DNA from 2 places in the Carnobacterium viridans genome. Region 2 is predicted to be linked to the other one. Evidence: a T-box and tRNA genes for the amino acid it is inferred to sense, from the RefSeq annotation. Region 2 holds a T-box; the other holds one or more tRNA genes.

Region 1 (6,660 bases), 1.8 Mb from region 2:
TGGGGGAACCCAGCATCTTTGATAGGATGTTACTGCTGACTGAATACATAGGTCAGTAGAGGTAGACGCAGAGAACTGAAACATCTAAGTACCTGCAGGAAGAGAAAGAAAAATCGATTCCCTGAGTAGCGGCGAGCGAAACGGGAATAGCCCAAACCAGAAAGCTTGCTTTCTGGGGTTGTAGGACTGAACACATAGAGTCATAAATGAAGTAGGTAGAAGAAGCGACCTGGAAAGGTCTGCCGAAGAAGGTAAAAGCCCTGTAATCGAAACCTATTTCACTCTGATCAGTATCCTGAGTACGGCGGAACACGAGAAATTCCGTCGGAATCCGGGAGGACCATCTCCCAAGGCTAAATACTCCCTAGTGACCGATAGTGAACCAGTACCGTGAGGGAAAGGTGAAAAGAACCTCGGAAGAGGAGTGAAATAGCCCCTGAAACCGTGTGCCTACAAATAGTTAAAGCCCGTTAATGGGTGATAGCGTGCCTTTTGTAGAATGAACCGGCGAGTTACGATCCCATGCGAGGTTAAGTTGATGAGACGGAGCCGCAGCGAAAGCGAGTCTGAATAGGGCGAATGAGTATGTGGTCGTAGACCCGAAACCAAGTGATCTACCCATGTCCAGGTTGAAGGTGCGGTAATACGCACTGGAGGACCGAACCCACGTATGTTGAAAAATGCGGGGATGAGGTGTGGGTAGCGGAGAAATTCCAATCGAACTTGGAGATAGCTGGTTCTCTCCGAAATAGCTTTAGGGCTAGCCTCGGAATTAGAATCATGGAGGTAGAGCAACTGTTTGGACTAGGGGCCCTTCTCGGGTTACCGAATTCAGATAAACTCCGAATGCCATTGATTTATATCCGGGAGTCAGACTGCGAGTGATAAGATCCGTAGTCGAAAGGGAAACAGCCCAGACCACCAGCTAAGGTCCCAAAGTTTATGTTAAGTGGAAAAGGATGTGGAGTTGCTTAGACAACTAGGATGTTGGCTCAGAAGCAGCCATCATTTAAAGAGTGCGTAATAGCTCACTAGTCGAGTGACCCTGCGCCGAAAATTTACCGGGGCTAAACATAACACCGAAGCTGTGGATAGAACCATTGGTTCTATGGTAGGAGAGCGTTCTAAGGGCGTTGAAGCTAGATCGTGAGGACTAGTGGAGCGCTTAGAAGTGAGAATGCCGGTATGAGTAGCGAAAGACGGGTGAGAATCCCGTCCACCGAATGACTAAGGTTTCCTGGGGAAGGCTCGTCCTCCCAGGGTTAGTCGGGACCTAAGTCGAGGCCGAATGGCGTAGACGATGGACAACAGGTTGAGATTCCTGTACCAGTTGGTTTTGTTTGAACAATGGAGGGACACAGTAGGCTAAGGAATACGCGCTGTTGGATATGCGCGTCCAAGCAACAAGTTTTGAAGTGAGTCAAATGCTTGCTTCTTTAAGAACAAGTTGTGATGGGGAGGGAAATTAAGTACCGAAGTTCCCGATGTCACACTGTCAAGAAAAGCTTCTAGTTAGAAACCAACTGCCCGTACCGCAAACCGACACAGGTAGTCGAGGAGAGAATCCTAAGGTGTGCGAGAGAACTCTCGTTAAGGAACTCGGCAAAATGACCCCGTAACTTCGGGAGAAGGGGTGCTGACCAATTGGTCAGCCGCAGTGAATAGGCCCAGGCGACTGTTTATCAAAAACACAGGTCTCTGCAAAATCGTAAGATGACGTATAGGGGCTGACGCCTGCCCGGTGCTGGAAGGTTAAGAGGATGGGTTAGCTCTCGGGCGAAGCTCAGAATTGAAGCCCCAGTAAACGGCGGCCGTAACTATAACGGTCCTAAGGTAGCGAAATTCCTTGTCGGGTAAGTTCCGACCCGCACGAAAGGCGTAACGATCTGGGCACTGTCTCAACGAGAGACTCGGTGAAATTATAGTACCTGTGAAGATGCAGGTTACCCGCGACAGGACGGAAAGACCCCATGGAGCTTTACTGCAGTTTGATATTGAGTGTTTGTACAGCTTGTACAGGATAGGTAGGAGCCATTGAAGCCAGGACGCCAGTCTTGGTGGAGGCGTTGGTGGGATACTACCCTTGCTGTATGACCACTCTAACCCACAGCCCTTATCGGGCTGGGAGACAGTGTCTGACGGGCAGTTTGACTGGGGCGGTCGCCTCCTAAAGTGTAACGGAGGCGCCCAAAGGTTCCCTCAGAATGGTTGGAAATCATTCGCAGAGTGTAAAGGCATAAGGGAGCTTGACTGCGAGACCTACAAGTCGAGCAGGGACGAAAGTCGGGCTTAGTGATCCGGTGGTTCCGCATGGAAGGGCCATCGCTCAACGGATAAAAGCTACCCTGGGGATAACAGGCTTATCTCCCCCAAGAGTCCACATCGACGGGGAGGTTTGGCACCTCGATGTCGGCTCATCGCATCCTGGGGCTGTAGTCGGTCCCAAGGGTTGGGCTGTTCGCCCATTAAAGCGGTACGCGAGCTGGGTTCAGAACGTCGTGAGACAGTTCGGTCCCTATCCGTCGCGGGCGTAGGAAATTTGAGAGGAGCTGTCCTTAGTACGAGAGGACCGGGATGGACACACCTCTGGTGTACCAGTTGTTCTGCCAAGGGCATTGCTGGGTAGCTATGTGTGGACGGGATAAACGCTGAAAGCATCTAAGCGTGAAGCCCCCCTCAAGATGAGATTTCCCATCACGTAAGTGAGTAAGACCCCTGAGAGATGATCAGGTAGATAGGTTGGAAGTGGAAGTATAGCGATATACGGAGCGGACCAATACTAATCGGTCGAGGACTTAACCAAAGCAAGACCCGGTGTACGAAGGTAAGCAAACGAAACACACTTTAGACTTTATCCAGTTTTGAGAGTCCAACGGACTTTCGATTGAAATTGTGTGGTGATGAGGGCAAGAAGGTCACACCTGTTCCCATGCCGAACACAGAAGTTAAGCTTCTTAGCGCCGATGGTAGTGAAGGGTTTCCCTTTGTGAGAGTAGGACGTTGCCACGCAGATTCAATTAAAATTTTATTTCCCATGGAGGTTTAGCTCAGCTGGGAGAGCATCTGCCTTACAAGCAGAGGGTCGGCGGTTCGATCCCGTCAACCTCCACCATGAGTCATTAGCTCAGTTGGTAGAGCATCTGACTTTTAATCAGAGGGTCGCAGGTTCGAATCCTGCATGACTCATAACTAATCATTCAAGTAAGGTTAGTTATGCCAGACTTTATGCGGGTGTGGCGGAATTGGCAGACGCACTAGATTTAGGATCTAGCGTCGAGAGACGTGGGGGTTCAAGTCCCTTCACCCGCACCATTTTTTAGTTGAATGATTAGTGAAGTACCACTTTAGCCGGCTTAGCTCAGTTGGTAGAGCATCTGATTTGTAATCAGAGGGTCGAGGGTTCAACTCCTTTAGCCGGCATTTTTTGCGAAAGTAGTTCAGTGGTAGAACATCACCTTGCCAAGGTGGGGGTCGCGGGTTCGAATCCCGTCTTTCGCTTACTAGTTCAACTAGTGAGGTCATTCGTAAGAATGAAAAGCTGTTCTAATGCCGGGGTGGCGGAACAGGTAGACGCACAGGACTTAAAATCCTGCGGTGAGTGATCACCGTGCCGGTTCGATTCCGGCCCTCGGCACCATTTGCACCCATAGCTCAATTGGATAGAGTACTTGACTACGAATCAAGGGGTTAGAGGTTCAAGTCCTCTTGGGTGCATTTCTTTTGAAAAAAAGAATAACTCAGTAACGGGAAGTAGCTCAGCTTGGTAGAGCACTTGGTTTGGGACCAAGGGGTCGCAGGTTCGAATCCTGTCTTCCCGATTGAAATTTTGGGGCCTTAGCTCAGCTGGGAGAGCGCCTGCCTTGCACGCAGGAGGTCAGCGGTTCGATCCCGCTAGGCTCCACTTTTTATAAAATTTCATCTTTATTACCTTATTATTATGGCGGTGTAGCTCAGCTGGCTAGAGCGTCCGGTTCATACCCGGGAGGTCGGGGGTTCGATCCCCTTCGCCGCTATTATTATTTTTTAAAGATCTTGGACCTTTAGCTCAGTTGGTTAGAGCAGACGGCTCATAACCGTCCGGTCGTAGGTTCGAGTCCTACAAGGTCCATTAATCGGTTAAGATTAAAGTAACCTTGTATCATTATGGAGGATTACCCAAGTCCGGCTGAAGGGAACGGTCTTGAAAACCGTCAGGTGTGTAAAAGCACGCAAGGGTTCGAATCCCTTATCCTCCTTTTTTAAAATGATTCATTTATATTATCGCGGGGTGGAGCAGTTGGCAGCTCGTCGGGCTCATAACCCGAAGGTCACAGGTTCAAGTCCTGTCCCCGCAATTTATCTTTTGAAAAAAAGGTAGTTTTAAAAGTAAAGGTCTCGTGGTGTAGGGGTTAACATGTCTGCCTGTCACGCAGAAGATCGCGGGTTCGATTCCCGTCGAGACCGTTTTTGCGAGTGTAGTTTAGTGGTAAAACCACAGCCTTCCAAGCTGTTGATGCGAGTTCGATTCTCGTCACTCGCTTTTTTTATGGGCCTATAGCTCAGCTGGTTAGAGCGCACGCCTGATAAGCGTGAGGTCGATGGTTCGAGTCCATTTAGGCCCATTGAATAATTTTATAAATCAATAATTATTTTAGTTGTTTTGGGGAAGTACTCAAGTGGCTGAAGAGGCGCCCCTGCTAAGGGTGTAGGTCGTTAACGCGGCGCGAGGGTTCAAATCCCTCCTTCTCCGTATTTTTATTATTGTTAGTTTTCAAGGCCCGTTGGTCAAGCGGTTAAGACACCGCCCTTTCACGGCGGTATCACGGGTTCGATTCCCGTACGGGTCATAAACAATTTTGTTTAATTTAATAGCATCATCTTATCAGTCTTATGGAGGATTACCCAAGTCCGGCTGAAGGGAACGGTCTTGAAAACCGTCAGGTGTGTAAAAGCACGCAAGAGTTCGAATCTCTTATCCTCCTTTTTTAAAATGATTCATTTATATTATCGCGGGGTGGAGCAGTTGGCAGCTCGTCGGGCTCATAACCCGAAGGTCACAGGTTCAAGTCCTGTCCCCGCAATTTATCTTTTTAAAAAAGATAATTTTAAATGCAAAATTGGTCTCGTGGTGTAGGGGTTAACATGTCTGCCTGTCACGCAGAAGATCGCGGGTTCGATTCCCGTCGAGACCGTTTAATTTAATACTTGGCCTGGTAGCTCAGTTGGTAGAGCACTTGATTGAAGCTCAAGGTGTCGGCAGTTCGATTCTGTCCCAGGCCACTTTTTAATGCGGGTGTAGTTTAGTGGTAAAACCACAGCCTTCCAAGCTGTTGATGCGAGTTCGATTCTCGTCACCCGCTTTTTTTTTTTGGGCCTATAGCTCAGCTGGTTAGAGCGCACGCCTGATAAGCGTGAGGTCGATGGTTCGAGTCCATTTAGGCCCATTGTACTACAATTTAGAACGGCCCGTTGGTCAAGCGGTTAAGACACCGCCCTTTCACGGCGGTATCACGGGTTCGATTCCCGTACGGGTCATAAAAATAAGCCGAATAAAAAGGATAAGAGGAAACTTCTCTTATCCTTTTTTGATTCAATAATTTTTAGTAGTTCTACGTCAAGTAACGTAGGTGAAGAATAATAGTCTTGTCATTTCAATAGTTCAGGCAGATTTCATGGCTTGCGTTAAGCATCCATGGAACCTGTTTCTTTAAGAGAATAGCCTCAAAAAGTATAAATGAAGAGCATTATACTAAAAGAGATAAAAAAAGAAATGGCACAGAGTTGCAAAGTTCTTTGTGTTAATTTAGCTGAAATCGATTTTTTTTTGGAAAAAACTAATTGAACGACTTTAACAGTAAAAGGTAAAGTAAGTATAAAGATAAATGATAGGCTCTTGAAAGTAGGAATAAAAGAGATGAAACTGACTGCATAGATCAGAATTAGTAAATATAAAACGATACGTTGAAAGTGTTTGTGATCTAAAAAAAGATTGTTTGGATCATGGTCGTTCAACTGTCCATTAATTTTTGTATAGTTTAATTGAAGTTTTCCCAGCTCAACTAAAAAGACCATTAGTATTAATGGAATACTCCAATAAAAAAGTGTATTAGGGATGAAATTTGCTTGAACAAAAAAACTTAGGTAGGTTAATATACCACCCTTAAATACACTAGAAAAAAATAACATCAGCCACGAATAACCCTGTTTAACAAGATAAAATTGTAAATGAATCACCAAACTATAAAAGAAACATAACAATCCTACTAAATAATGAATGTTGTAAGCAAAGTAATAGATGAGCAGTAAATTTAATACTTCAAAGATAAGAAATGGAATATGATTAAATGAAAAAGGTGATTTAATCGTTTTAAATAAAAAATTTCCTAATAAGTGATTAAAAAAAATAAAACTATACAATAGGAGAAAACGTATAAAATTAAATGAACTATACTGACTAGCATAAAGTGTACCTATTAATAAATAAGAGAAAGGAACAACGAGAACTAAAAATAAAGGATGATAAAGATAATGTGTAACAGTTTTATAAATAGAGTGCACCAATGAAAAAACTCCTTTTAATGATTTGTCTAATCTTATTTTACCTAAAAAAGGGATAATGGTATAGAGAAATGAAGAATAAATAAGCTGAACGGCTAGAAAGTATGATGATTTTGATCAAAT
Region 2 (24,730 bases):
GAGCACTTCCCCATTGTATTGCTCATGGAATTGCGGGTTTACATTTTTCGCATTAAAATCAGCTGTATCCATATGAGCAATAAACCCAACAGTTGGCACTTTTTTAGCTGTGTTACTTGGCAATGTTGCTGTCACATAACCATTGCTTTCATTATAAGAAATATCACTTAAACCAATATTTTCTAATTCTTTCATTAATGTCTTAGCAAACGCCACTTGGCTTTGCGTTGATGGAATAGTGGTACTATTTTCATCAGAACGTGTTTCTGTTTTCACATAACGAATAAAACGAGGGACTAGATTTTCATACATAAGAGATAACTTCCTTTCAACATCGTTTTTTAGATAAATTTATATGGATCTGTATTTAATTCTGATTGGATGATATCAAAATCCCATTCAAGATCAGATTTCCACTCCGTAAATAATTCAACCAACTTCGGTTTACAAATACTTTCAATATGATGACCAGGATCAATAACGCTTAATCCGTCAGCTAACATATCATGAGCTGTATGGTAATAAACATCTCCAGTGATAAACACATCTGCTTTTTTGTTTAAGGCATCAGGGTAATAGCTCCCTGCATCCCCACCACAAACGGCAACACGTTGAATCAGTTTATCTTTATCCGGCGTTACGTAGCGTAAGCCCGATACTCCAAAAGTTTCTTTAACCTTTTGAGCAAACTCCTGAACAGAAATAGGTTCAGCTAAATTCCCTATTCTTCCAAGACCATATTCATCAACAAAATTCTCAATTGTATACAAATCATACGGCGGCTCTTCATAAGGATGAGCTTCAAATAAGGCTTTTTCAATTGTTTGCGTTAGGTGTTCTGGGAAAACAACTTCAATTCGTACTTCCGCTACATGTTCAGGTTCATCAATTTCTCCAATGGTCGGATTAGCCTGATTAATTGGCGTGAAGCGCCCAACGCCTTCAAACGTATACGTACAATCTTTGTAATTTGGACCGATTTGGCCCGCTCCTGCAGCGGTTAGCGCTTTTCGAACTTCTTCTTCATTTTCTTTTGGAACAAAGACTGCAATCTTTTTATAGGCCAGTCTTTTCGTGACATGTAAAATCTCTGTTTCTGTTAAGTTCAACTCATCTGCTAACCATGTGTTCATCCCATTTGTAGCCACATCTAAATTTGTATGCGCAGCATAAACAGTTATATCATTTTTCAAAAGATCCGCATACATTTTCGTTTGTGCATCATCTGTGGCTAAATTTTTAAGCGGGCGAAAAATAGGAGGATGGTGTGCAAAGATAAAGTCAACGTGTTGTTCAATGGCTTCTTGCACCACTTCTGGACGAACATCTAACGTCACCATCATTTTTTTTATGGGCTTCTTTAACGTTCCAACCGCTAAACCAACCGGGTCTCCAGCTTCAGCTAAATATTTTGGAGCAAATGATTCAAATTTTTGGATAAATTCACTTCCATAAGTCTCAGTCATTTTAGCACCTCTTCTATTTTTTGAATTTCTGCTTGGATTTTTTGGATTTTAGTTGTTTGATCTGCACTTGAATGCGTTAAACTATCTAAAATATAACGGTTTTTTTCAAGTTCTTTTTGCCATTTCTTTTTAAAGATAGCAGAATGTTCCTCTTTTAAATGAAAACCAAACATTAGGTAAGATTCCGTTACAGTTTGTTTTAGTAAAGGATCTTTCACGGCCACCATCATTTCATAAATTTTATTGTTTTCTTCAATTATTTCTTCAGCTGTAATCGTGTACTCATGATCGACCAACCATTCACGCAAGGTTCTTTCTCCTACGTTCGGCTGCAAGATCAAGCGTTCCTTGCCTGTCAAATGGCCTTTTTTAAATCCATTGTCCAAGATAGAAGCAATTAAGGAGCCTCCCATGCCGCATATAGTAATCGCAGTTACATCATCTTCAGGAGATACAACTTCTAATCCATCCCCCAAACGTACATTGATTTGGTCTGTTAAACCAAGACGTCGCACTTGGTTTTTTGCTGCTTGGAAAGGGCCTTCGACAACTTCTCCTGCAATAGCAAACGTAATGTGATTGTTACTCGCTAAAGCACAAGGTAAATAAGCGTGGTCAGAACCGATATCGGCTAAACGATCCCCCGGTTCGACATAAGACGCCGCTCTGCTTAAACGCAGCGATAATTGACTTTCGTCCATACTCATCACTTCTTTCTTTTCATGATTCTTGTTTAGCCTTGGAAGAACTCTTCATCCATTAAATAACCTTCTGCAGCATCTTTTGAATGAAAAACTCCTTCAACTTGATCGTTCGGTAAGGTAACGACCCATGTCGGATTATCATAGACTAAACGCAAAACGTCGCCATTATTGTCAAACCATAATTCAGAATAGCCTTCTTCATATCCGTCAGCTGTTTTCTTTAAATGAGCAATCGCTTGATCCACTAAAGAACGAATCGTTGCTTCATCTTCATCTCTTACAGAAATGTAGCCCTTATCTGTTTCTTCTTTAGGCAAATAGCCTGCATAAATCAAAGCATTTCCATTCGGGTGAAGGAAACGCACAGCCATTGTTTTAGGTACTGCACTATCTTTAAAATGGTAATTCAAACGATTCATTGATACTTTTGTTGCCGTTAATTCTTCGTAGCTATCAAAAATAGCCTTTTTTTCTTCAAATGATAACATGTCATTCATCCCTTCATTCCTACATCGTCTATTATTATACCAGTTTTTTCTTTCATTCGTTGAATTTTATCTCACAATACGAAAGAAGGCCGTCCAAATAATGTTGATTTTGGACGACCTTCATCTATTTTTATTCTACTCTATACTTTTAGTGTTGATAGCTTAGATACATGAATGACACTAAATTTCTAGAGGAATAGGGTTTGCTTGTAGCCATGCATTGGATTCAATGCGAATTATAAAGCGTTAGCGCTTCATTGGGAGTGTGACTAAAAGCGTTTAGACTCGAATCACTGGAGCGAATAAGCGCAGTATGGTCACCGACCATCGAGCATTATTCGTGAAGTGGACGTCGGGGCTGCTTTTAAAAACAAGTTCTAGAATAGAGCAGCTTCAGACGTTCCCATGGCTCTCCACAAGCAAAACCGTCTATTCCAGAAGAAATGTTATTTTCTTCTATCCACACCATTTTGATGAAGAGTCTTTTATTCTAAGAAGTCTTTTAATTGTTTTGAACGGCTAGGGTGACGTAATTTACGAAGTGCTTTAGCTTCGATTTGACGAATACGCTCGCGTGTTACGCCAAATACTTTACCCACATCTTCAAGAGTACGGTTACGTCCATCATCTAAACCGAAACGCAAACGGAGTACATTTTCTTCACGATCTGTAAGTGTATCTAGTACATCCTCTAATTGTTCTTTTAACAATTCATAAGCAGCGTTTTCAGCTGGACTTGTCGCATCATGGTCTTCAATAAAGTCGCCTAAATGAGAATCATCTTCTTCTCCAATAGGTGTTTCTAAAGAAACTGGCTCTTGTGCAATTTTTAGAATCTCACGAACTTTTTCAGTTGGAAGATCCATTTCTGCTCCAATTTCTTCAGGAGTTGGTTCGCGGCCTAAATCTTGCAGCAATTGACGTTGGATACGAATCAATTTATTGATTGTTTCAACCATGTGCACCGGAATACGAATTGTACGTGCTTGGTCGGCAATCGCACGCGTAATTGCTTGACGAATCCACCAAGTCGCATACGTTGAGAATTTAAATCCTTTTTTATAGTCGAATTTTTCAACAGCTTTCATTAATCCCATGTTTCCTTCTTGGATCAAATCTAAGAACTGCATTCCACGCCCAACATAACGTTTGGCAATACTAACAACTAAACGTAAGTTAGCTTCTGCAAGACGTTGACGTGCTTCTTGGTCGCCTTCTTCTATTTTTATCGCTAGTTCGACTTCTTCAGCTGCCGTTAATAAATTCACCCGTCCAATTTCTTTCAAGTACATTCTAACGGGATCGTTGATTTTAACTCCAGGAGGAGCCGTTAAGTCTTCTGGTTTTTCTGCTTCTCTTTCAGCTTTCATTTCTTTGAGTTTCAGTTGTCGAGCTGTTGGACCACCATCGTCTCCAACTACTCCAACACCTGCATCTTCAACCGTTTGGATCAATTGATCCATTTTTTCAGCATTTAAAGAAAAAGGAGTTGCTATTTTATTTGTTAACACATCGTAATGAATAGTTCCTGCTGCTTTATACTCTTTGATCAAACTCTTTACTTCACTATCATACGCCTTTTTTGTTGTCAGTTTTTTTTCAGCCATTAAAAAGCCTCCTCTTTCAATCTTACTCGTACACATTATGAATCATTTTTATTTATTTTTCAATAAACGAGATAAATTAACTACTTCAATCATCAACACACGAAGCTGCTCTTTATCGCCTCGTCTGGATGCTTCTTTCAAAGCATCTTGTTTTTCTTTCAATTGCAGTTGAAGACCAGATTTTCTAGAGATTACATCTAAGTAATCTTCTATTTCTCTTGTTGAAACCTCATTGCTTATCGATAACAATTCAATTTCAACAATTAAGTTTTTCAGTTCTGGTTCTTTTACAAAATCAATAAATGCATCAATTGTACCTTCATTAGCCGTGTGTTCACGGAAGCTTTCGTACAAAATAAAGACCATTTGATACTCATCGTGTACAAAATGAAAATCATCTGCAGCATTCTTCAAAATAATCCAAGCTTCTTCAAAATGAAATAACCGATTTAATAACAACCGCTCTGCGTGTTCAATATTAGTCGGTTTCCTTTTCTGGGTCTGCACTTGTGAATAATTTGCTTCAGCAGGATGATTCTGCTGACTTTGCTGTTGTTTTTCTTTTGTTCGCTTATTACGAGACTCATGAAATTTCTGTTGAAACTGTTCTTTTAAAGAATCGATTGAGAGGTCAAATTCCGTTGCTAATTGCTTAAAATAAAGTTCACGTTCAACAGCTGAAGTGACGGAAAGCAGTTCGGATAATATCTTTTCAATGTATCCAAGTCTTTCACTCTCATTTGATAAATTGAGCGACTTACGGTAATAAGACATCTTGAACCCAAAAAGCGTTTCTCTTCCATGAGCGATCAGTTCTTTAAAAGCATCTGCACCATTTTTTTTAATGTATTCATCCGGGTCCATACCTTCAGCGAATCGAATAATATCAATATCAAAATTGGTCTCTGCTGCTAAAAGATCACTAGCTCGTTTGGTCGCTTCAATTCCAGCAGAATCTCCATCATAAGCAATTATGACATGATCTGTAGTTCGGTCAATCAAATGTATTTGTTCGTTGGTAAGACTGGTTCCCATTGAAGCAATTCCATTGGTTATACCGGCTTTCCAAGCTCCAATAACATCCATAAATCCTTCAAACAAAATAACTTCTTTTTCTCTTCTAATCGAAGGACGTGCAAGATCAAAATTAAACAGAACGGTTCGTTTATTGAATAATTGGGTCTCCGGACTATTTAAATATTTTGGTGCACTATCATCAGCATCTTGCTGAAAGATCCGACCTGAAAAAGCCACGGTTTTTCCTTGTTGATTGCGAATGGGAAAGATAATTCGATTATAAAATCGATCAAGCAGTTCCCCACTATCCTTTTCAACAAACAAGCCCGTTTTTTTTAATAATTCTTGCTCATAATTTTTTCCAACTAAATATTGATGAAGCATGGTTCGTTCTCGTGGAGCAAACCCGATATTAAACGTATCAATTACTTCACGGGTCAATCCTCTTTGCGTTAAATACTCTAAAGCTTCTTCTCCTATTGTGGTATTCAATAGAATATGATGAAATAATTCTGCACTTTCTTCATGGACACGGATCAGTTTTTCTTTAGCTGAGTCATTTGGCTGGTTTTTATGATCGAGGTCTTGTACCAAGGATTCATCTAATTCAAATTGACTCAATTCAGCTGTTTTAATGACGGCTTCTGGGAAAGTTAACCCATCGACTTCCATTAAAAAAGTAAAAACATTCCCACCACGTCCACAACTAAAACAGTGAAAAATTTGTTTCTCTTCTGTTACAGAAAATGACGGAGTTCGCTCTTCATGAAAAGGACAAAAACCAAAAAGATTTTTTCCTTTCTTTTTTAATTGAACATACTGACTGACAACATCCACTATATTGGTTTCTTGTCGTACTTTATTGACCGTTTCTTCTGGAATCATTATCGCCAAGCTGTTCACCTCTTAATCAAAAAAATAAAGAACGTTAGGTTCTATTCAGAAATTACATTTAGTCTCTAAAAGTCGCACTCAAATACTAGTGCGACTTTACTCTCGAAATCTATTCTCAGACAGAACTATACATGATTTATAATAGCATACTCTCTATAAGAAAACAAATCTTTAAATTGGTTAACTAAATAGTTCAGTATTGCCTATAAGCAGGTTTTATTGCAAATAATAATAAAAGTTATTTATTTTATCCTAACCTTCTTTACCATCATCTTTTTTTATCCTAGACAAACGTAAAATAAAAACAATTAATTTGGAACAGTGCATAGCGCATTGTTCCAAATTAATTGTTCACTTCAGTGATTTTTTATTTTAATTTTGCTACTGTTGCCGAGAATGTCGAGCGACTCATTAAAGATTTCCATACAATATGTGCAAGTGTGAAATCAATCATGCTGTGAACAATCGTACCTGCTCCCACCAATAAGAAAACCGATTGTAAGAAACCTTGCGTATAATACGCAGTAGTCATCTCACCACCAAAATAAAAAACAGAAACTACAGCAACTTCAGAAACGGCATGTAACAAGCCGATTAAAAATGAAAAGAGTTGCGTTTTAGCGGTCGATTGTAAGATAGCAGGTTTTTTAAACAGAATATAAGATCCGACTCCCGCAAAAACAACATGAGTCAAAGCTCTCAAGGCGATAACAATTGGAAAACCACCAAGCAAAAATCCAAGAGCCGTTCCCAAAGCCACAGTTACTGCAATCATAGGCGAGATAAACATCGCAATAAAAATCGCCACATGACTAGCTAGTGTAAAAGATGCTGGTTCCAACATTAATTTAACTGGTGAAACCATTGGAATTAAAATACCTACAGCTACCAACAAAGCTGCAATCGTTAATTTATGAACTCTATTTGTTTTCATTTCAACAACTCCTATCTTCAAATGTGCAATTACACGTGTCAAGACACGCTAGCAAATTTAATTATAAGTGTTTTCGAAAAGATGTCAAGACACCTTTTAATTTTTATATAAAAGCCCCAAGATATTCAGTTCTTTTTTTATTCGATCAAATGTTTTTTTGTCTGGACACGCTATTGTATGCAAATGAACGCCACCGGTTAATTCAGATAGTAAGTTGGCTTGTTTATTTTCGATTGCTTCCATAAATTGATCTGCATCATATCGTGAAGAGATCATTAAACGTCCTTTTAATTCTCCGTATATCGGGTGTTCAACAATAACATCAACCACTTCTCCCCCATTATCGACTACCGCATACAATTCAGTTTTTGTTTCTGCTGCATTATGAGAACTAGCTAGTTGACCAAGATATTTGTTCGTCATAGAAGCAGATTCCAATACGTATCCTTTTGGAGTAGCAATGACATCGACTCCACTCGCTCTTAACAAAGCCACGTCGCCCACAATTATTTGGCGACTCACATTTAATCGCGCAGCTAGATTTCTTGCACTTATGGGTCTATTTTCTTGTGATAAAATTGAAATAATGCTGTCCCTTCTTTTCGTTGCCTCCATAAAAATCAGTCCTTTTCCATTATTGCGCTCGTTTTAATCTTATTATACCTTAATTGACCACGTTTGAAGCTTTTAAACAAAACTTCTTATGTGTAGGAAGTATTTCTAAATATGCTATACTTTAAAAAACGATGTCAGTTAGGAGGTTCCAATGAAACTATTTAAACTCAGTTTACTTATCTTGATCAGTTTAATACTCCCTTTTTGTTTATATGGTTACTATCAAAATCGCTCGTTAGATGTTGAGTACCAAACGATTACACTCGATGATCTACCCTCAGAACTAGATCAATTAAAAATCGTCCACGTATCAGATACCCATTTTGAAAGAAATCGCATCTCAATTGAAACATTGCTTTCTGAAATAGAACAAGCTCAACCAGATCTGATTTTTTTAACAGGAGATTTAATTGATCGCACAGCCGACTTAAGCAATATACCTTTAGAAGAATTCGGCCACTCCTTGAGCGCTCTTGCGCCAACTTACGCTGTATCGGGAAACCATGAAACAAGCAGCGGTCAATTAAATGAATGGGATCAAGAAATCAATCAAAGCGGAGTTACGTTATTAAACAATGAACAGATCACTATAGATTTCAACGGCGCTCAGTTAGCTTTAGTAGGTGTTAAAGATGAAGATTATCCTATTGATGTACCTATGATAAATTTTATAACAGACATGCCTGTATTGTTACTCGCTCATCATCCTGAATATTTTGAAGATTATCTAACTTCTAACCCTCTTATTGAACCAGATATCACATTTAGCGGTCATGCTCATGGCGGCCAAATAAGACTCCCTCTTATAGGTCCGTTGTACGCTCCTGGTCAGGGCTTCTTTCCTAAATACACCACAGGAATCTATACTAGTGAAGTAGACCCCTCAAAAAAATTAGTCGTAAGTCGAGGAATCGGAAATAGCCTATTTCCATTTCGAATCAATAATAAACCCCATTTGTTAGTAATCACTCTTGAACGCACTAAATAAACTAAACCACTTATGAGAAATCTTTTTCTTTCCTCATAAGTGGTTTAGTTATATCTATGTTATTGACTAAATTGGGCCTCATACAGTCTTTTATATGGCCCATTTTTTGCTAATAATTCTTCGTGACTGCCTTCTTCCGTAATCCCTTCTTCATTTACCACGATGATACGTGTAGCATGCTTGATTGTCGCTAAACGATGCGCAATGATCAATGTCGTGCGACCTTCGGCTAATGAGTTTAAAGATTCTTGAATCACTTGTTCTGTTTCAGTGTCCAAAGCAGAGGTTGCTTCATCTAAAATCAAGATCGGAGGATTCTTTAAAAACATACGAGCAATCGATAAGCGTTGTTTTTGTCCGCCTGATAATTTTACGCCTCGCTCACCAATAATCGTATCCAATCCTTCTGGCATCTCATCAACAACTTTTTCCAAATGCGCTAATTGAACTGCTTTACGGATCTCTTCTTCACTAGCATCTAGTTTCCCATAGGCCACGTTTTCTCTGATGCTCCCTGGAAAAAGGTACACATCTTGTTGGACAACACCAACTTGATCCCGCAATGACTGCATTGTCATATCTTGAATGTTGATTCCATCGATGGTTACTTCTCCTTCACTGACCTCATAAAAACGAGGCAGCAAATTACAGATAGTCGTCTTCCCTGCGCCACTAGGTCCAACAAATGCTACCGTTTCACCTGCACGAATCGATAAATTAATTTTGTCCAACACTTTTTTGGATGAGTCGTACCAAAAAGAAACTTGTTTGTATTCAATATCCCCTTTTAAACGGTCGACTACAATCGCCTGTTCTTTATCTTGAATAGTAGGTTTTTTATCTAGTTCTTCTGTTAATCTCTTAAATCCTGCAATTCCTTTAGGGTAACTCTCAATCATCGTGTTCACTTTTTCAATCGGACGAACAAATACATTAGATAATAAGATAAATCCTACAAAATCACCATAACTAATTTCACCTTGGATTGTATAATATGCTCCAAAAAATAAGGCAAATAAGTTAATTAAACGAATCAGTAAATAATTATAGGAAGAGCTGATGGCCATCATCTTATAGAATAAAATTTTGGATGATCGGTAAGCTTGATTCAGTAACTCAAATCTTCCGGCTTCGTGTTCTTCATTTGCAAAGGCTTGAACCACACGTATTCCACTAACAGACGACTCTATACCTGCACTAAATTCGCCTAAATCATTAAAGATTTTTGTATTTATTTTGGTCATGCGTTTATTGAAAAATACTAATGCAATAGTAATAAAAGGAATCATCACGAATGTTGCCAAAGCTAATTGAACGTGTACAGTCAACATCAATAAAAATGCCCCACCTAAAGTAATGATGGTGATAAACACATCTTCGGGACCATGGTGAGCAACTTCCGATATTTCGAATAAGTCCGTTGTCAAGCGCGTCATTAACTTCCCTGTCTTTTGATTGTCATAATAACTGAACGGCTGCTCTTGCAAGTGGCCATACAATTCACGACGCATATCTGTTTCGATATTCACCCCCAGTTTGTGTCCAAAATAAACGACTACATACTGCAAATAAGTGTTGACTACATACAAAAACAATAACGATAGTGAAACTGTTACAATCAATGACCAATTTGCTGAAGGCAATAGGTCATCAATAACTTGATTTACTACCAACGGAAACGACAATTCTAAAACAGCTGCGAGTATCGCACAGCCAAAATCTAAAATAAATAATTTTTTATACGGCTTATAATAACTAAAAAAACGTTTTAACATAGGATCCTCCAATCTGATTTAGCCAATTTAATGAACAAAAATTTTTTATGTACCTTATTTAGTTTGAACGTACTCCATCAAGATGACCACATGATTGTATTGTTCATCTTTGGCAGCATAGATAAACGTCACCGGAGTGTATTGCAATTGCTCAAAAATATGTTGTTTAAATTTTTCCGCGTGTGGATTGGCTTCTAATTCAGCCCAATAAGCTTGTTTAAACGCATTAAATTTTTGTGGTTGATGGTTAAATGCTTGGCGAATCGTTGGAGTTGGAGCAATTTCTTTTGCCCATTCTTTTATATCGGCTTTTTCTTTTGCTACTCCTCTTGGCCACAGTCGATCCACTAAAATACGGTAGCCATCTTCTTTTTCTACTTTTTCATAAACTCGTTTCATGGTTAAGGGATGTTTAAGCATAGTTGTCCACTCCTTTATCCAATTAAATAAAAACCCCACTAAGGAAAATTTTATCCTTAATGGAGCATAAAGTAAACCTATTTGCTAAAGGCTATTTAACAACTAATTTATCTACACTTGCAAAAGACAACACAAAATCAGAAATCTGCATCAACAACGCTAAACGATTATTTCGAACAGCTTCATTGTCTGCCATAACCATATTTTCATTGAAAAAGGCTTCAATCAATGGTTGTAGCTGTTCAAAAGCTTCATAGCTCTGACTGCTGTTTTCTTGGCTAGACTCTGTTGCAATTGTAGCAAATGATTCATACAAGTTTTGTTCAGATGGTGTTTCAAATAAAGCAGGATTTACTGAAGCTTGTGTTTGAGCAAGGAGTTCTTCTCCTTTAGCAGCTAAATTTAAAACACGAGTCAGCGCTTCGATGGTTGGTTTAAAAACAGCATCTGATAAATGACCATTAATGATTCGACTAGCTTCGATCAATTTCAGTACATTATCTTGACGAGAATTTAAAGCTGCATCAATAACATCATGACGAATGCTCTCTGCCATTAATAATTGACGTACACGTGCTTTAATAAAATCAATGACTTGTGGAGTGCTTGATTGGTAACCTTCTACCAAAGCGCTCTGTGTAATCACAGGAGCAGCTAAAATACTTTCCTTAAGTGAGTCCATAGGGAAAACCCAATTTTTTGATTCAATAATGCGTACAATACCGTATGTCTGACGTCTCAAGGCATATGGATCATTAGATCCAGTTGGAATCCTTCCGACTGCGAAGAAACTCAAGACACTTTCCAATTTATCGGCGATAGCTAATACTGCTCCAACAGACGATTGTGGAAGTTCTCCCTCACTTGAGATCGGCATATAGTGTTCTCTGATAGCTGCAGCTACAGCTGGGTTCTCACCTTGCATCAAGGCATACTTTTCACCCATGATTCCTTGCAATTCAGGAAATTCTCCTACCATATTGGTTACCAAATCAAATTTATAGATTTCAGAGGCACGTTTTAAATCTGTTAACTCAGTCGTCGTTAAGCCAACTTGTTTCCCAATCAATTGAGCAATAGCTTGTACTCGGTTCATTTTTTCATAGATTGAACCGATTTTCTCATGAAATGTCACTTGTTTTAAACGATCGACACAAGAAGCAATCGTTAATTTTTGGTCTTCTTCAAAGAAGAATTGGCCATCATCTAAACGGGCAGTCAATACTTTTTCATTTCCTTTTGCAACTGTCTCAATGTGTTCAGCATTTCCATTACGAACAGAGATAAAGTAAGGTAAAATACTCCCCTCGCTATCTTTCACTCCAAAATAACGCTGATGGTCTTTCATGGATGTGATCAATACTTCTTCTGGTAAATCGAGGTATTTTTTATCAAATGAACCATAAAAAGCAGTTGGGTATTCAATCAAGTTGTTTACTTCTTCTAGTAATGTTTCATCAAATGTAACAGACCATTGATTTGCTTCCATCAACTCTTCAATTTGATTCACGATCATTTGTTTACGTTTAGCACTGTCCGCAATCACATAAACATTTTCTAACGTTTTTTCATAGTCTAATGCATGAGTAAACGTAACATCATGTCCTAAAAAGCGGTGTCCGCGAGAGGTATTTGATGTTTGAATATCCAGTATTTTAAAAGGAATCACTTCATCATCTAATAGTGCTGTCAGCCAATGAAATGGGCGGATGTATTTGAAAGAGTGGTTGCCCCAATGCATGCTTACTGGGAAAGTCATAGACGTGATCACTTCATCTAAACCAACTAGAATTTCTTTAGCGGTTTTACCTGAAATAAATTTATCTACATAAACATACTCAACGTCTTTAATTGATTTAAAATAAATATCCTCAGTCGTTGCTCCTTGACCACGCGCAAATCCTATAGCTGCTTTACTCCAATTTCCCTCAGCATCTTGAGCTATTTTTTTTGCAGGGCCTTTTACAGATTCTTCGATATCTTCTTGTTTTTCAGCAATATCCTTCACAATGACCGCTAGACGACGTGGCGTTGAAAAAGGAATCACTTCTCCATGTGCTAACCTATTTTCTTTTAAAAAGGCAGCTACTTTTTGTGTTAATTGTTTGCTGCTTGGGGTAACGATATGAGCGGGTACTTCTTCTAAACCGATTTCTAATAACAGATTTTTAGTCATATTATTTTGCCTCCTTGTTTTCGATAGATTGACCTTGAAGCAAAGGGAATCCTAATTTTTCGCGTTCGGTAACAAAAGCTTTTGCAATCGAACGAGCCATTTTACGAATACGAGCCAGATATCCGGCACGTTCAGTAACCGAAACGGCCCCTCTTGCGTCTAACAAATTAAAGGTGTGGCTACATTTTAAAACATAATCATAAGCTGGATGAACCAACCCGGCTTCAATTTGAGTAGTCGCTTCTTTTTCATATTCATTAAATAACATTAAAAGCATCTCTTGATTGCTGTTTTCAAAAGCGTATTTTGAATGTTCGTATTCAGGCTGAATAAAAATTTCACCATATTTTACGCCTTTTGTCCATTCAATATCATACACACTGTCGACATCTTGAATGTAAGAAGCTAAACGTTCTAAACCAAATGTGATCTCACTGGTTACAGGATTGCATTCTAACCCACCAACTTGTTGGAAATACGTAAATTGAGTGATTTCCATTCCATCTAACCAAACTTCCCAACCTAGACCTGCACAGCCCATAGAAGGATTTTCCCAGTTGTCTTCCACGAAACGAATATCGTGTTCTAAAGGATCAATGCCTAGTAAGCGAAGACTTTCTAAATAAAGTTCTTGGATGTTATCTGGTGAAGGTTTCATAACGACTTGAAATTGGTGGTGTTGGAATAAACGGTTTGGATTTTCACCATAACGACCATCTGCTGGACGTCTTGAAGGTTCTACATAAGCTGCATTCCATGGTTCAGGCCCAATAGCACGTAAAAACGTATAAGGACTCATTGTTCCTGCTCCTTTTTCTGTATCATAGGACTGGAGCAACAGGCACCCTTGATCAGACCAATAGTTTTGTAAAGTCAATATAATTTCTTGAAACGTTAAACTGTTTTCTTTCATTACGCATTCTCCTTTTCATTTCAAATCCTAATGGGTAACTAAAAAATACTCTTCGTCAAATGGTGTTGATAGAAGAAAATAACATTTCTTCTGGAATAGACGGGTTTGCTTGTGGAGAGCTATGGAATCCAATGCAAGCTACAAGCCAAACCCTATTCCTCCAGAAATATCCTGCAACTAATTTAACTAAGCTATCAACACTAAAAAATATAGAGCCCTAAAAAATAAGACAAAAAAAGTCCCTATGCTGATATTGATCAGCATAGGGACGATAGTACAATCGCGGTTCCACCCTAATTCTAGTTTGTATAAAACTAGCATCTCTTTTAGTAAACAGCTCCAGAAGGCCTTTCAAAATTTTTTCTATACTTGGCTTTCACTAACCCAAATTCGCTTTTATAGAGGTAAAATTTTTACTCTTTTCTTTCATCGCTGGTTATTCAGTTGTTACTATCATAGCTTGTCATAAGAACTTTTGTCAATCATTACTTTCATTCTTATCTGGTGCTTCATTCGGAGGAACTCTTTTATCTATTAGGAGGTTACCCCAGGTATACATTTGGTCGATAAATTTTTTACTTTTCAACTTGATTCCAACGGACTCTTCATAGATAAGATCAATCAACGTTCTGATTTCTCGTTTTGTTTCTTCTTTAACTGTAATAGTACCTAGTTGATCCAATGAGACTACTGAAAACAAACGAACAAAATGAATTGCTCTTCTGCTTGCATGGTAACGATGGCGATCTAAATGCCAATGATTTTGGCATAACAATCCACCATAACTGCCTGAGTAATCAAAAGGTCCCTCTGTATTTCCGCATACACGGCAGCCTCTTAATTCAGGCGAAACACCAAAGTATGGGAGAATTTGGATTTCAAATATATTTACCACGATTTCAGGATCCGTTTCTTCATCAATTTCGGTTAAACACCGGTCTATTTTATGAAATAACGTACTATCCACAATTCCATCGTCTAAAGCTGCATCAGCTAAATTTAAAATATACGTTGCATAAGCATTTAAAAAAATATCGGTTTGCATACTTTTATACTGATCAACTTCTTTTGCATCTCTTATAAAACAAAGTCCAGTATCACGAATATCCGCAATATACGTCGCTTTCGTAAATGGCAATACCGCGGTTCTAAGTTTGTTCTTTTGTTTCCTGGTTCCTTTAACAAAAAACATTCTCTTGCCAAAGCGATTCGTAAATAATTTAACTAATTGATCATTTTCGCGATGATTTCGCACAGATAACACAATGCCTTCTACTTCTTCTACTTGAGCCATTTAGAATCCTCCTACGAGTTACAATCTCCGCTTAAAAAAACAAACCATAAAAATATGGTTTGTTTTTTTAGTTGGTTCATGCTACTTAATAATCATCTTTGCGGTAACCATAGTCTTGTAAATTCGTTTGACGATCGCGCCAATCTTTTTGAACTTTTACCCAAAGATCAAGGTAAATTTTGTCTCCCAACAATACTTCGATATCTCTTCTCGCACGGATGCCAATATCTTTCAGCATTTTTCCGCCTTTGCCAATAATAATCCCTTTTTGACTTGAACGTTCTACAATGATCGCTGCATGAACTTGAACTTTCCCCAGTTCGTTGCGTTGCATACTTTCTACTACTACCGCCACAGAATGAGGAACTTCTTCTCTAGTCAACTCTAAAACTTTCTCACGAATCAATTCAGAAACGATAAAGTATTCGGGATGATCGGTCACTTGATCTTCCGGGTAGAATTGAGGTCCAGTTGGTAGATATTTTGTAATTTCCTCTAACAGTGTATCTACATTGTTTCCTTCAGAGGCTGAAATCGGAATAACTTGTGCAAAATCTACTAATGAACGGTAATCTTCGATAATCGGCAGTAATTGATCTGGATGTATTTTATCAATTTTATTCAAAACTAAAAACACGGGACTTTTTACTGTTTTTAGTTTTTCCATGATAAAGTTATCTCCAGGACCGCGTTTTTCTGCAATATTCACCATAAATAAAATCACATCAACTTCTCTAAAAGCACTAAAAGCTGAATCTACCATGAAATCCCCTAGACGATGTTTGGGTTTATGAATACCAGGAGTATCAATAAATACGATTTGCGATTCTGGAGTCGTGTAGATCCCTTGAATTTTATTTCTTGTTGTTTGAGCTTTATCACTCATGATTGCTATTTTTTGTCCTACTATTCTATTTAACAACGTTGATTTACCAACATTTGGACGTCCCACTATAGAAACAAAACCCGATTTGTGCTCATTTGTATTTTTCATTAAACCATATCCTCCGATTTAAAAGCTCCGGGTAGCAATTCGCTAACCGTTGTTATCTGTTTATTTCCTTTATTGTTCGTTAGTAAGACAGGCATATCGGGACCACAAAATTCTGCTAGTACTTGTCTGCAAGCCCCACAAGGTGAGATAGGTCCATCTGTATCGCCGGTAACCACCAAATATTCAAACTCTTTTTTCCCTTCAGAAACTGCTTTAAAAATCGCTGTACGTTCAGCACAATTGGTTAAACCAAAAGAGGCGTTCTCAATATTACATCCTGAAAATACTTCTCCCTCTTTCGTTAAAAGAGCTGCTCCAACTGGAAATTTAGAATAAGGAACATAAGCTTTGTCTAACATGTCCGTTGCTTTTTGAATTAAATCTTCGACTTTTTGTTCTTCAATGTGCATAAATGTTGATCTCCTTTAAAATAATTTTTGCCATAATTTAGGTAATATAATAATAGCTGCTACTACAACAGAAAATCCCGCTGTCATCAGAACAGCTGCTGCAGCCATGTCTTTCGCTTTCTTTGCCAAAGGGTGGTACCGTTCTCCAGCAGCTAAATCAACCACATTTTCAATGACTGTATTCCAAACTTCCATTATGATCACTAGAGATATACTAAAAATAACCCATAACCATTCATTGACAGCTAAATTAAGGAACAGGCACAACACTAAGACGATTGAACCAATCACAATATGAGAACGCATATTCCGCTCTTCTTGAAATACAGTTAGAACTCCTTTAAATGCAAATTTAAAGGAATCTAAAAATCTAGAGTTTTTCACTACTTCCTGTTTATCTTTTAAGTCCATAGGCTTCCAATATCTCTTTCTGCAATCCAAACATTTCTTTTTCATCTTCGGGGGTCATGTGATCGTACCCATTCAAATGCAAGAATCCATGTAAGGCCAAAAATCCTAATTCTCGATCAAAAGAATGTCCATATTCATCGGCTTGGCTTGCGGTTTTATCAACAGAAATAATAATATCGCCAATATTTCTTGGCATTGGCTCTTCTAAAGTATCAAAGTTGATCATTAATTCGTCTTCTACTTCATCTTCAATAGCAAAACTGATGACGTCAGTCGGTTGATCTTTTCCACGATAGGTCTTATTGATTTTTTGACTGTTTTCATCATCAACAAATGTCACTGACATCTCAGTATCCCTTGGCAATTCTAAATGATTTCCAGCAAATTCCAATAACGACTGGATTAATTCATTTTGTTCAGTAGTAATTTTATTGGTTTCATCATATAAATCTAACTCCATAAGTCCTATCTCACTCCTTTTTTATCCCACAATTGTACCCCTCACCTGGTATTACTTAGTCAATGTAGGGTATTCAATCCTCGAATGGAACGTACCATTCAATCCTTCACAAATCGCTTTTTCAACTACTTTCAATTCACGTAAAGAAATCGAACATTCATCAAATTGACCATCTGTGATTCTTCCATTAATTAAATGATGAACGAACTTTTCAATCGATTCTTTAGTCGGATGCGACATAGACCTTACAGCTGCCTCAGCACTATCTGCAATATTGATGACAGCTGCTTCTTTTGTTTGCGGTTTTGGTCCTGGATACCTAAAGTCACTTTCAAGTACAGATTCATCTTTCTCTTTAGCCGTAACATAAAAATATTTCATAAGGGTTGTCCCATGATGCTGAGCACAGATATCAATAATCGATTGAGGCATTTTAGCCGCTTTAAGCATTTTGACTCCTTCACTAACATGTCCAAAAATAATTTCTTTGCTTTCAAAAGGGGTTAATAAATTGTGTGGATTTTCCATCCCAGGCGGCAAATTTTCCACAAAAAAGATTGAATGACGCAATTTGCCAACATCATGATAGTAACAAGCTACTCGAGCAAATAAGGAATCTCCTCCTATAGCCCCGACTGCATTTGCGCTTAAGTTCGCTACCATCAAACTATGATGATAGGTCCCCGGAGCTTTTGTCAGCAGTTCTTTTAGCAAGGGGCTATTCGGATTAGACAATTCAGTTAACGTCAATACGGCATTCTCTTCAAATAAAACCTCAATATACGGCGATAGAAGTACAGCTAGTAAGTAAGAAATGACTCCACTCAAGAGAGCATAGAAAATCATTAGAAAAACTTGTTGCGACCAAAAGTGCATATTTAAGTATAAAATAAATGAACTGATAAACAAAGCATTGAATACAGTGACCCAAATAAAACTAGACCAGAATTGGTTGGTAATTTTAGTTCGTGTAATCATTGTCCCCATCATACCGCTCAATAGGTAGAACAGGACTAATATGATGCTGAAACTAGTGCCTGATTCTGGGCTGAAAATAAAGATAGAAAATGCAGCTGTAAATCCATTGGCCAATATTCCAAAACGACGTGACCCAAATGCCGTCAATAACGTTGAAGCTAAAGCAGCTGGATACAATAAACCGATGTAATCGATATCTGAACTTTGAAGCAGCTGCAAGCTTTTCATCAGCACTAACGAAACGATCATAATAATAGAATAAAACGTAATTTGACGTCCATGTTCGATTCTGTCAATTTTTCTAGATTTACCTAAATAATATAAAAGCAACGCTTGCGTAAAGATCAAGACGATCAAACCATATAAAGATTGCTTTGAAAAAGAATTGTCTAGAACACCTAATAATTCAAGCTGATGCATATCATTGCTGTCAACAACATGTCCTTCTTGAACGATTACCTGCCCTTGCAAAATTAGCGAAGGAGGAACATTCGCCATTTCTTCAATTTTCTTTTGCTCGGTAGCATTTGCATTATAGGTATTATTTTCAACAATGGCATTATCGATGATTAGGCTTGCGATGCGTTGGTTATTTGAGTCTAAATCAGAATAATCCAAGCTGTTATTGGCTTCTACTTTAATTTCACTTACTTCTTCACTTTTAATAGGGTGAGTCATGAATTGTGATATCACAGAAATAATTGATTCTCTCATACCTGATAAGGTTGCTTCATTCGTAGACAACAAATCTGAAACAGCCCAATCTGGAAGCATATCAATAAATTCTTTTGTAGCATCGTCTAAATTAGATAATTTTTCTTTAAATAACCTCAGCATCTCTTCTTCTGATAATTCAGATACCTTTATCTCTGACAATTTCTCAGCACTTATCTCAGGATCGCCTTCGGTAGCTTTTTTTCTTGCTTCTTTTAGGTCAGCATCATATTTTTTATCTGATTCTTGAATCACTTCATCTATCGTAGCAAATAAAATTTCTACTTTTGATGTTTGAATATCCTTCAAGTCTGGGTTATATGTGTATACGGGAGAAACTGTTGATGCGACAGTTTCTTTATTTTCTTTTGTCTTTTCTGTATCTTCTACAGTTGCATTGGCACGTATGGTCTCATCTGCCACTTGAAACAACTCAATATCTAAAGCAGTGGGTTTAACAGTGCTGTACATGATAAAAAATAAAATCACAGAAGTAAGCAAAAGAATAGAAGGAATATATAGCTTGCCCAATTTTTTCTGAAGGCGTATTAAGTTTCTTCGCATTCATTCACTTCCTATTCTTTTTTTCAGAACTCAGTTTTTCGGTTTCATCTTTTTTGATTTCGCCCATTGTTTTTTCTTCGCTATAAGCATTTATAATGCTTGCAACTACTGGATGACGCACGACATCATTCGAATCAAATTGCACAAAATCAATCCCTTTAACTTTGTGCAATACTTTTTCAGCATGGACCAATCCGCTGATAGCTCCTCTAGGCAAATCTATCTGAGTAACATCTCCATTTACAATCATTTTAGAACCAAAACCAAGACGAGTCAAAAACATTTTCATTTGAGCTTTTGTCGTATTTTGTGCTTCATCTAATATAACAAAAGAATCTTCCAAGGTACGTCCTCTCATATAGGCTAATGGAGCAATTTCAATAACATTGCGATCCATCAAACGAGTAGTGTGCTCCAAGCCAAACACACTATATAATGCATCATAGATTGGGCGCAGATACGGATCAACTTTTTCCTTTAAGTCTCCAGGTAAAAAACCAAGATTTTCGCCTGCTTCAACAGCCGGACGAGTCAAAACGATTTTTTTCACTTCCCCTTTTTTCATAGCAGCAACTGCCATGACAACAGCTAAATAAGTTTTACCTGTCCCAGCTGGGCCGATACCAAAAGTAATATCATTTTTTTTAATGGATTGAATATATTGACGTTGACCAAATGTTTTTGCTCGTATTGGTTTGCCGCCATGATCTTTCCCAATTTCTTCTTCATACATGCTGATAAAAAACTGCAATGTATTCTTTTTAGCCATCTTGATGGCAGTAATCACATCTGATGGTCCAATTTGAATGGAGCGTTTGATCAACTCTTCTAATTGATTAAGAATTTCCTCAACTATAGCTGTGTTTTCTTCAGAGCCAATAATTTCCAGATGGCTTCCACGGCTGTTAATGATAACTTCCATTGATTCTTCTAATAACGTTAAATGTTTATCTTGAGTACCAAATAGAATAGCTGTAGCATTTTCATTTTTCAAATTTACTAAACGTGTTTCATTCGTCAAGTTAGTCAACCAAACAACACTCTCCTTCTTCTTTCTATCATTTAAAGAATAGCACATTTTTTGTTTAAAATGAAGCTTTCCTTCTTAGATAAAGATTCAGCTGTATACTTTTTTAGTATTGATAGCTCAGTTAATTTAGTTATAAGATATTTCTGGAGGAATAAGGTTTGCTTGTAGCTTGCATTGGATTCAATGCGAATTACAAAGCGTTAGCGCGTTGGCGATTACGCTTTGTTTAAGGCTTGAAAGCTCTGAAGACTACTGGCTTCAGACGTTCCCTTGGCTCTCCACAAGCAAACCCGTCTATTCCAGAAGAAATTTTATTTTATTCTATCAACACCATATTTAACGAAGAGCTAAAAATTCACATCTTAAACCTTAAGAGCAAAAAAAAAGATAAAGTTAAGAATTATCTTAACTTTATCTTTTTTAACGGATAATCGCTTATCCTTTATGCATTCAAAAGTTCTTTTACTAATCGATTGACTTCGTTACCGTCTGCTTTACCTTTTGTTAAAGGCACAACAACTCCCATAACTTTTCCAAAATCTTTCATAGACTTAGCATCTACTTTAGTAATAGCTTCTTGAATAATCGCTTTAAGTTCGTTTATAGAAAGTTGCTGAGGTAAATAGTTACCAACGAGGTGCATAGCTGCTTCAGTTTGTTCCACTAAGTCTTCTCGACCAGCTTCTTTAAACTCCGCAAGAGATTCACGACGTTGTTTCATTTCGCGAGAAAGAACTGTTAACTCTTCATCCTCACTTAATTCATTACCTTTGCTGATTTGATCATTTTGCAATGCAGCTTTTAACATACGTAGAACAGCTAAAGATTCTTTATCTTTGGCTTTCATCGCAGTTTTAATGTCGTCATTAATGGTTTCTAAAAGTGACAAGACTTTCCCACCCTCAATTCTAAAAGCTTTTTTTACTAGAATTTACGTTTTCTAGCAGCTTCAGATTTTTTCTTACGTTTCACACTTGGTTTTTCATAGAATTCGCGTTTGCGAGCTTCTTGTAAAGTACCTGTTTTTGAAACGGAACGTTTAAAGCGACGAAGAGCATCATCAAGAGATTCATTTTTCTTAATAACTGTTTTTGACATATAAATTCCCTCCCTCCGTGCTTGAAAAAGTAACTGTTATTTTAGAACACATTAATAAAATTACTGTATTCTTAAACACTGTCCTTCCTTATTATATCGAATGTATTTTTTTACGTCAATACAACATTTCCATATTTTAATAAAAAATAAGCAGTTTTTTGCTTTTAATACCATTTATTAAGAACAATTTTCACATTTTCCAAAAATTTCAAATCGATGGGATTCAATCTGGCACCCGTTTAGTTGAGTTTCAAAGAAATTCATTGGGCACATTTCGATTTGTTTTGTTTTTCCACAATTTGTACAAATAAAATGATGATGGTGTCCAGTGTGTTTACACCCAAAACGGAACATTTTTTCTCCGTTTAATTCAGTTTCTTCAAGTACCTCTAATTCTACAAAGGTATAAATGTTTCGATAAATCGTATCGTAACTGATAGAAGGGTATCTTTCTTTCAAACCAAGTTGTACTTCTTTTGCAGTTAGATATCGATTTTCAGCTGCAAATACGGATAACATGTTTTCACGTTTATCTGTATATTTATATCCGTGTTCTTTCAACGTTTTAATTGCTTGTTCAACTGCTGTCATATAAGTGGTCGCCTCCTTTACATGATCCAATTACCATCACATAGTATAACGCATTTGCTACAGCTTAATCAAGTTCTTGATTTCATCATTTTTTAAGTGATTTATTGTTGTTTAGTTGAGGGTTCTTGTATACTATTAATGAAGTAAGCAGATATAAAAAGGAGGAATAACATGTCTTCAAACTCAACGATTAATGTTTATATCATCTCCGATTCAGTAGGCGGAACAGCTAGTCAACTTGGACAAGCTGCTATGACTCAGTTTCCTGATGCAGATATTAAAGTTTCAGCCTACCCTTTCATTCGCGGATCAGATACTCTTTTATCTATTTTAGAAAAAGCAGAAATGGATAATGCAATCGTTCTTCATACATTGGTAGATAAAGCTTTAAATGAAACAGCTAAAACGTTTTGTCAATCGCATGAATTGATTTTTTTTGATCCACTTTCTCCAATCATAAGTGAACTTGAAAAACGTTCTGAAATGGCCCCTATACAAAAACCAGGAGCTTTACACCTTTTAGATGAAACTTATTTTAATCGAATTAAGGCAATTGAATTTGCTGTTAAATTTGATGATGGTCGTGATCCTAAAGGATTTTTAGAAGCTGACATTGTATTGCTGGGAATTTCTAGAACATCAAAAACACCTTTAAGTATGTTTTTAGCTAATCAGAATTATAAAGTGGCTAACTTGCCTCTTATTCCTGAAGCACATATACCCGAACAAATATGGGAAGTAGATCCGAAAAAAATCGTTGGACTAACTAGTGATCGTGAAGCGCTGAACTCCATTCGTCGTGAACGAATGATTACTTATGGAATGAATCCAGATACGGAATATTCTAAATTAGACCGAATTGATAAAGAACTCGTTTTCGCAAAAGACTTGTATGATAAATTAGGATGTTTGGTGATCAATGTTTCAAAAAAATCGATTGAAGAGACAGCTGCAATCATTATCAATACTTTACAAATCGAACATAAGAAATTCGAACAAAACTAATTGGAGCTTAGTTCTAACTGAATAGACCATGTAATCTTTCTATTTGTCGCAAAAAAATAAACCTAAAGAATTAAAGCTTTTAAGCTATAGTTCTTTAGGTTTATTCTTTCTATTTTGAAAGACCAGTCCACTATCTAGAGAAGCTTTAGCTAAAGTTAGTAGTGGTAATCCGGTAAATCGTCTAATTAGTCATAATAAACTTCATCTAGGAACAATCCTTGAGAAGGTACTGTCATGCCGGCATCGCTTCTGATTCCATTCTTAAAGACAGCATCTATAGATGATGGATCTGCCATACCAGACCCAATTTCCAAGAGCGTTCCCATAATGATGCGAATCATTTTATATAGAAAGCCTTCACCTGTGAATGTAAAGTGAAGCAGATCTCCTTCTTTGTGGATCTTGATTTCATCAATCGTTCTAACCGTCGATTTTTTAGATTTTTTGAGTGAAGAGAAACCTATGAAATCATGTGTTCCAACAAGCTTATTGCAAGCCTCGTTCATTTTTTTAAAATCAAGTTCTCCAGGAAAATCATAGCTGAAATTACGTTCAAAAACAGAAGGGACACTATTATTCCAAACATAATAGCTGTATTTTTTCCCACTAGCATTATACCTTGCATGGAATCTTTCAGGTACTTCCTCAAGTTTCTTCACGACAATATCACGTGGGAGATAACGGTTCAAATGATCCAACATCGCTGGAAATTCCATGGTAGATGTTGTTTTGAAATTGGCTACCTGCCCTTTAGCATGAGCTCCGGCATCCGTGCGCCCTGATCCGATTATTTCAGTTTTTGTTCCTGTCATTGCGGTCAAAATATTTTCTATTTTTCCTTGAATGGTTTTGTCTGAATCACTGAGCCTTTGCCAGCCTAAATACCTACCGCCATCATACTCAATCGTCATTTTAATGTTTCTCATTATATCCCTCTTAATCATCTGATTTTGCCCTATTTCCATGTCGTCTACTTCTCTATTAGACCTATAATTGTTTATTAGATTAGACATTAACAGTACTTGTTATTAAATTACTTGTTTATTTATGCCCCTCTATACGATAGGGGCATTTAAGATTTTTTACTACTGATTTAGTTCAAAGAGCTTGGCTATATTTTAGAAACCTCGGCTTGATCCTCCACCACCGGATGATCCGCCGCCGCCAAAGCCGCCTCCACCACC

What was found. A T-box is a leader RNA that pairs with one kind of tRNA and senses whether it is charged. The one in region 2 lies ahead of glyQ (glycine--tRNA ligase subunit alpha), so its partner is inferred to be a tRNA-Gly.
Region 1: it has a tRNA-Gly gene. The T-box ahead of glyQ (glycine--tRNA ligase subunit alpha) is inferred to sense a tRNA for this amino acid. The anticodon was not compared.

Annotation. Positions count from the first base shown of each region.
Region 1 covers NZ_FNJW01000008.1:2,083,178-2,089,837, forward strand. Annotated here, with positions in the region: rRNA gene BLT48_RS11465 (23S ribosomal RNA) at 1-2,803, shown strand, start outside; rRNA gene rrf (5S ribosomal RNA) at 2,894-3,009, shown strand; tRNA gene BLT48_RS11475 (tRNA-Val) at 3,037-3,112, shown strand; tRNA gene BLT48_RS11480 (tRNA-Lys) at 3,114-3,186, shown strand; tRNA gene BLT48_RS11485 (tRNA-Leu) at 3,228-3,312, shown strand; tRNA gene BLT48_RS11490 (tRNA-Thr) at 3,348-3,420, shown strand; tRNA gene BLT48_RS11495 (tRNA-Gly) at 3,427-3,498, shown strand; tRNA gene BLT48_RS11500 (tRNA-Leu) at 3,549-3,637, shown strand; tRNA gene BLT48_RS11505 (tRNA-Arg) at 3,641-3,714, shown strand; tRNA gene BLT48_RS11510 (tRNA-Pro) at 3,745-3,818, shown strand; tRNA gene BLT48_RS11515 (tRNA-Ala) at 3,829-3,901, shown strand; tRNA gene BLT48_RS11520 (tRNA-Met) at 3,940-4,013, shown strand; tRNA gene BLT48_RS11525 (tRNA-Ile) at 4,035-4,108, shown strand; tRNA gene BLT48_RS11530 (tRNA-Ser) at 4,146-4,235, shown strand; tRNA gene BLT48_RS11535 (tRNA-Met) at 4,262-4,334, shown strand; tRNA gene BLT48_RS11540 (tRNA-Asp) at 4,371-4,443, shown strand; tRNA gene BLT48_RS11545 (tRNA-Gly) at 4,449-4,519, shown strand; tRNA gene BLT48_RS11550 (tRNA-Ile) at 4,528-4,601, shown strand; tRNA gene BLT48_RS11555 (tRNA-Ser) at 4,642-4,729, shown strand; tRNA gene BLT48_RS11560 (tRNA-Glu) at 4,755-4,826, shown strand; tRNA gene BLT48_RS11565 (tRNA-Ser) at 4,872-4,961, shown strand; tRNA gene BLT48_RS11570 (tRNA-Met) at 4,988-5,060, shown strand; tRNA gene BLT48_RS11575 (tRNA-Asp) at 5,099-5,171, shown strand; tRNA gene BLT48_RS11580 (tRNA-Phe) at 5,187-5,259, shown strand; tRNA gene BLT48_RS11585 (tRNA-Gly) at 5,269-5,339, shown strand; tRNA gene BLT48_RS11590 (tRNA-Ile) at 5,350-5,423, shown strand; tRNA gene BLT48_RS11595 (tRNA-Glu) at 5,443-5,514, shown strand.
Region 2 covers NZ_FNJW01000008.1:318,125-342,854, reverse strand. Annotated here, with positions in the region: gene pepT (peptidase T) at 1-312, opposite strand, end outside; gene BLT48_RS03085 (Nif3-like dinuclear metal center hexameric protein) at 342-1,466, opposite strand; gene BLT48_RS03080 (tRNA (adenine(22)-N(1))-methyltransferase) at 1,463-2,167, opposite strand; gene BLT48_RS03075 (hypothetical protein) at 2,200-2,667, opposite strand; gene rpoD (RNA polymerase sigma factor RpoD) at 3,144-4,265, opposite strand; gene dnaG (DNA primase) at 4,314-6,167, opposite strand; gene BLT48_RS03060 (hypothetical protein) at 6,544-7,110, opposite strand; gene BLT48_RS03055 (transcription repressor NadR) at 7,207-7,725, opposite strand; gene BLT48_RS03050 (metallophosphoesterase) at 7,877-8,713, shown strand; gene BLT48_RS03045 (ABC transporter ATP-binding protein) at 8,773-10,488, opposite strand; gene BLT48_RS03040 (DUF488 domain-containing protein) at 10,543-10,908, opposite strand; gene glyS (glycine--tRNA ligase subunit beta) at 11,000-13,084, opposite strand; gene glyQ (glycine--tRNA ligase subunit alpha) at 13,086-13,997, opposite strand; T-box leader at 14,259-14,436, opposite strand; gene recO (DNA repair protein RecO) at 14,476-15,291, opposite strand; gene era (GTPase Era) at 15,377-16,285, opposite strand; gene BLT48_RS03015 (cytidine deaminase) at 16,285-16,695, opposite strand; gene BLT48_RS03010 (diacylglycerol kinase family protein) at 16,711-17,106, opposite strand; gene ybeY (rRNA maturation RNase YbeY) at 17,090-17,566, opposite strand; gene BLT48_RS03000 (HD family phosphohydrolase) at 17,618-19,822, opposite strand; gene BLT48_RS02995 (PhoH family protein) at 19,827-20,843, opposite strand; gene BLT48_RS02990 (GatB/YqeY domain-containing protein) at 21,295-21,741, opposite strand; gene rpsU (30S ribosomal protein S21) at 21,777-21,950, opposite strand; gene BLT48_RS02980 (Fur family transcriptional regulator) at 22,128-22,541, opposite strand; gene BLT48_RS02975 (pyruvate, water dikinase regulatory protein) at 22,713-23,546, shown strand; gene truA (tRNA pseudouridine(38-40) synthase TruA) at 23,732-24,472, opposite strand; gene BLT48_RS02965 (TPM domain-containing protein) at 24,665-24,730, opposite strand, start outside.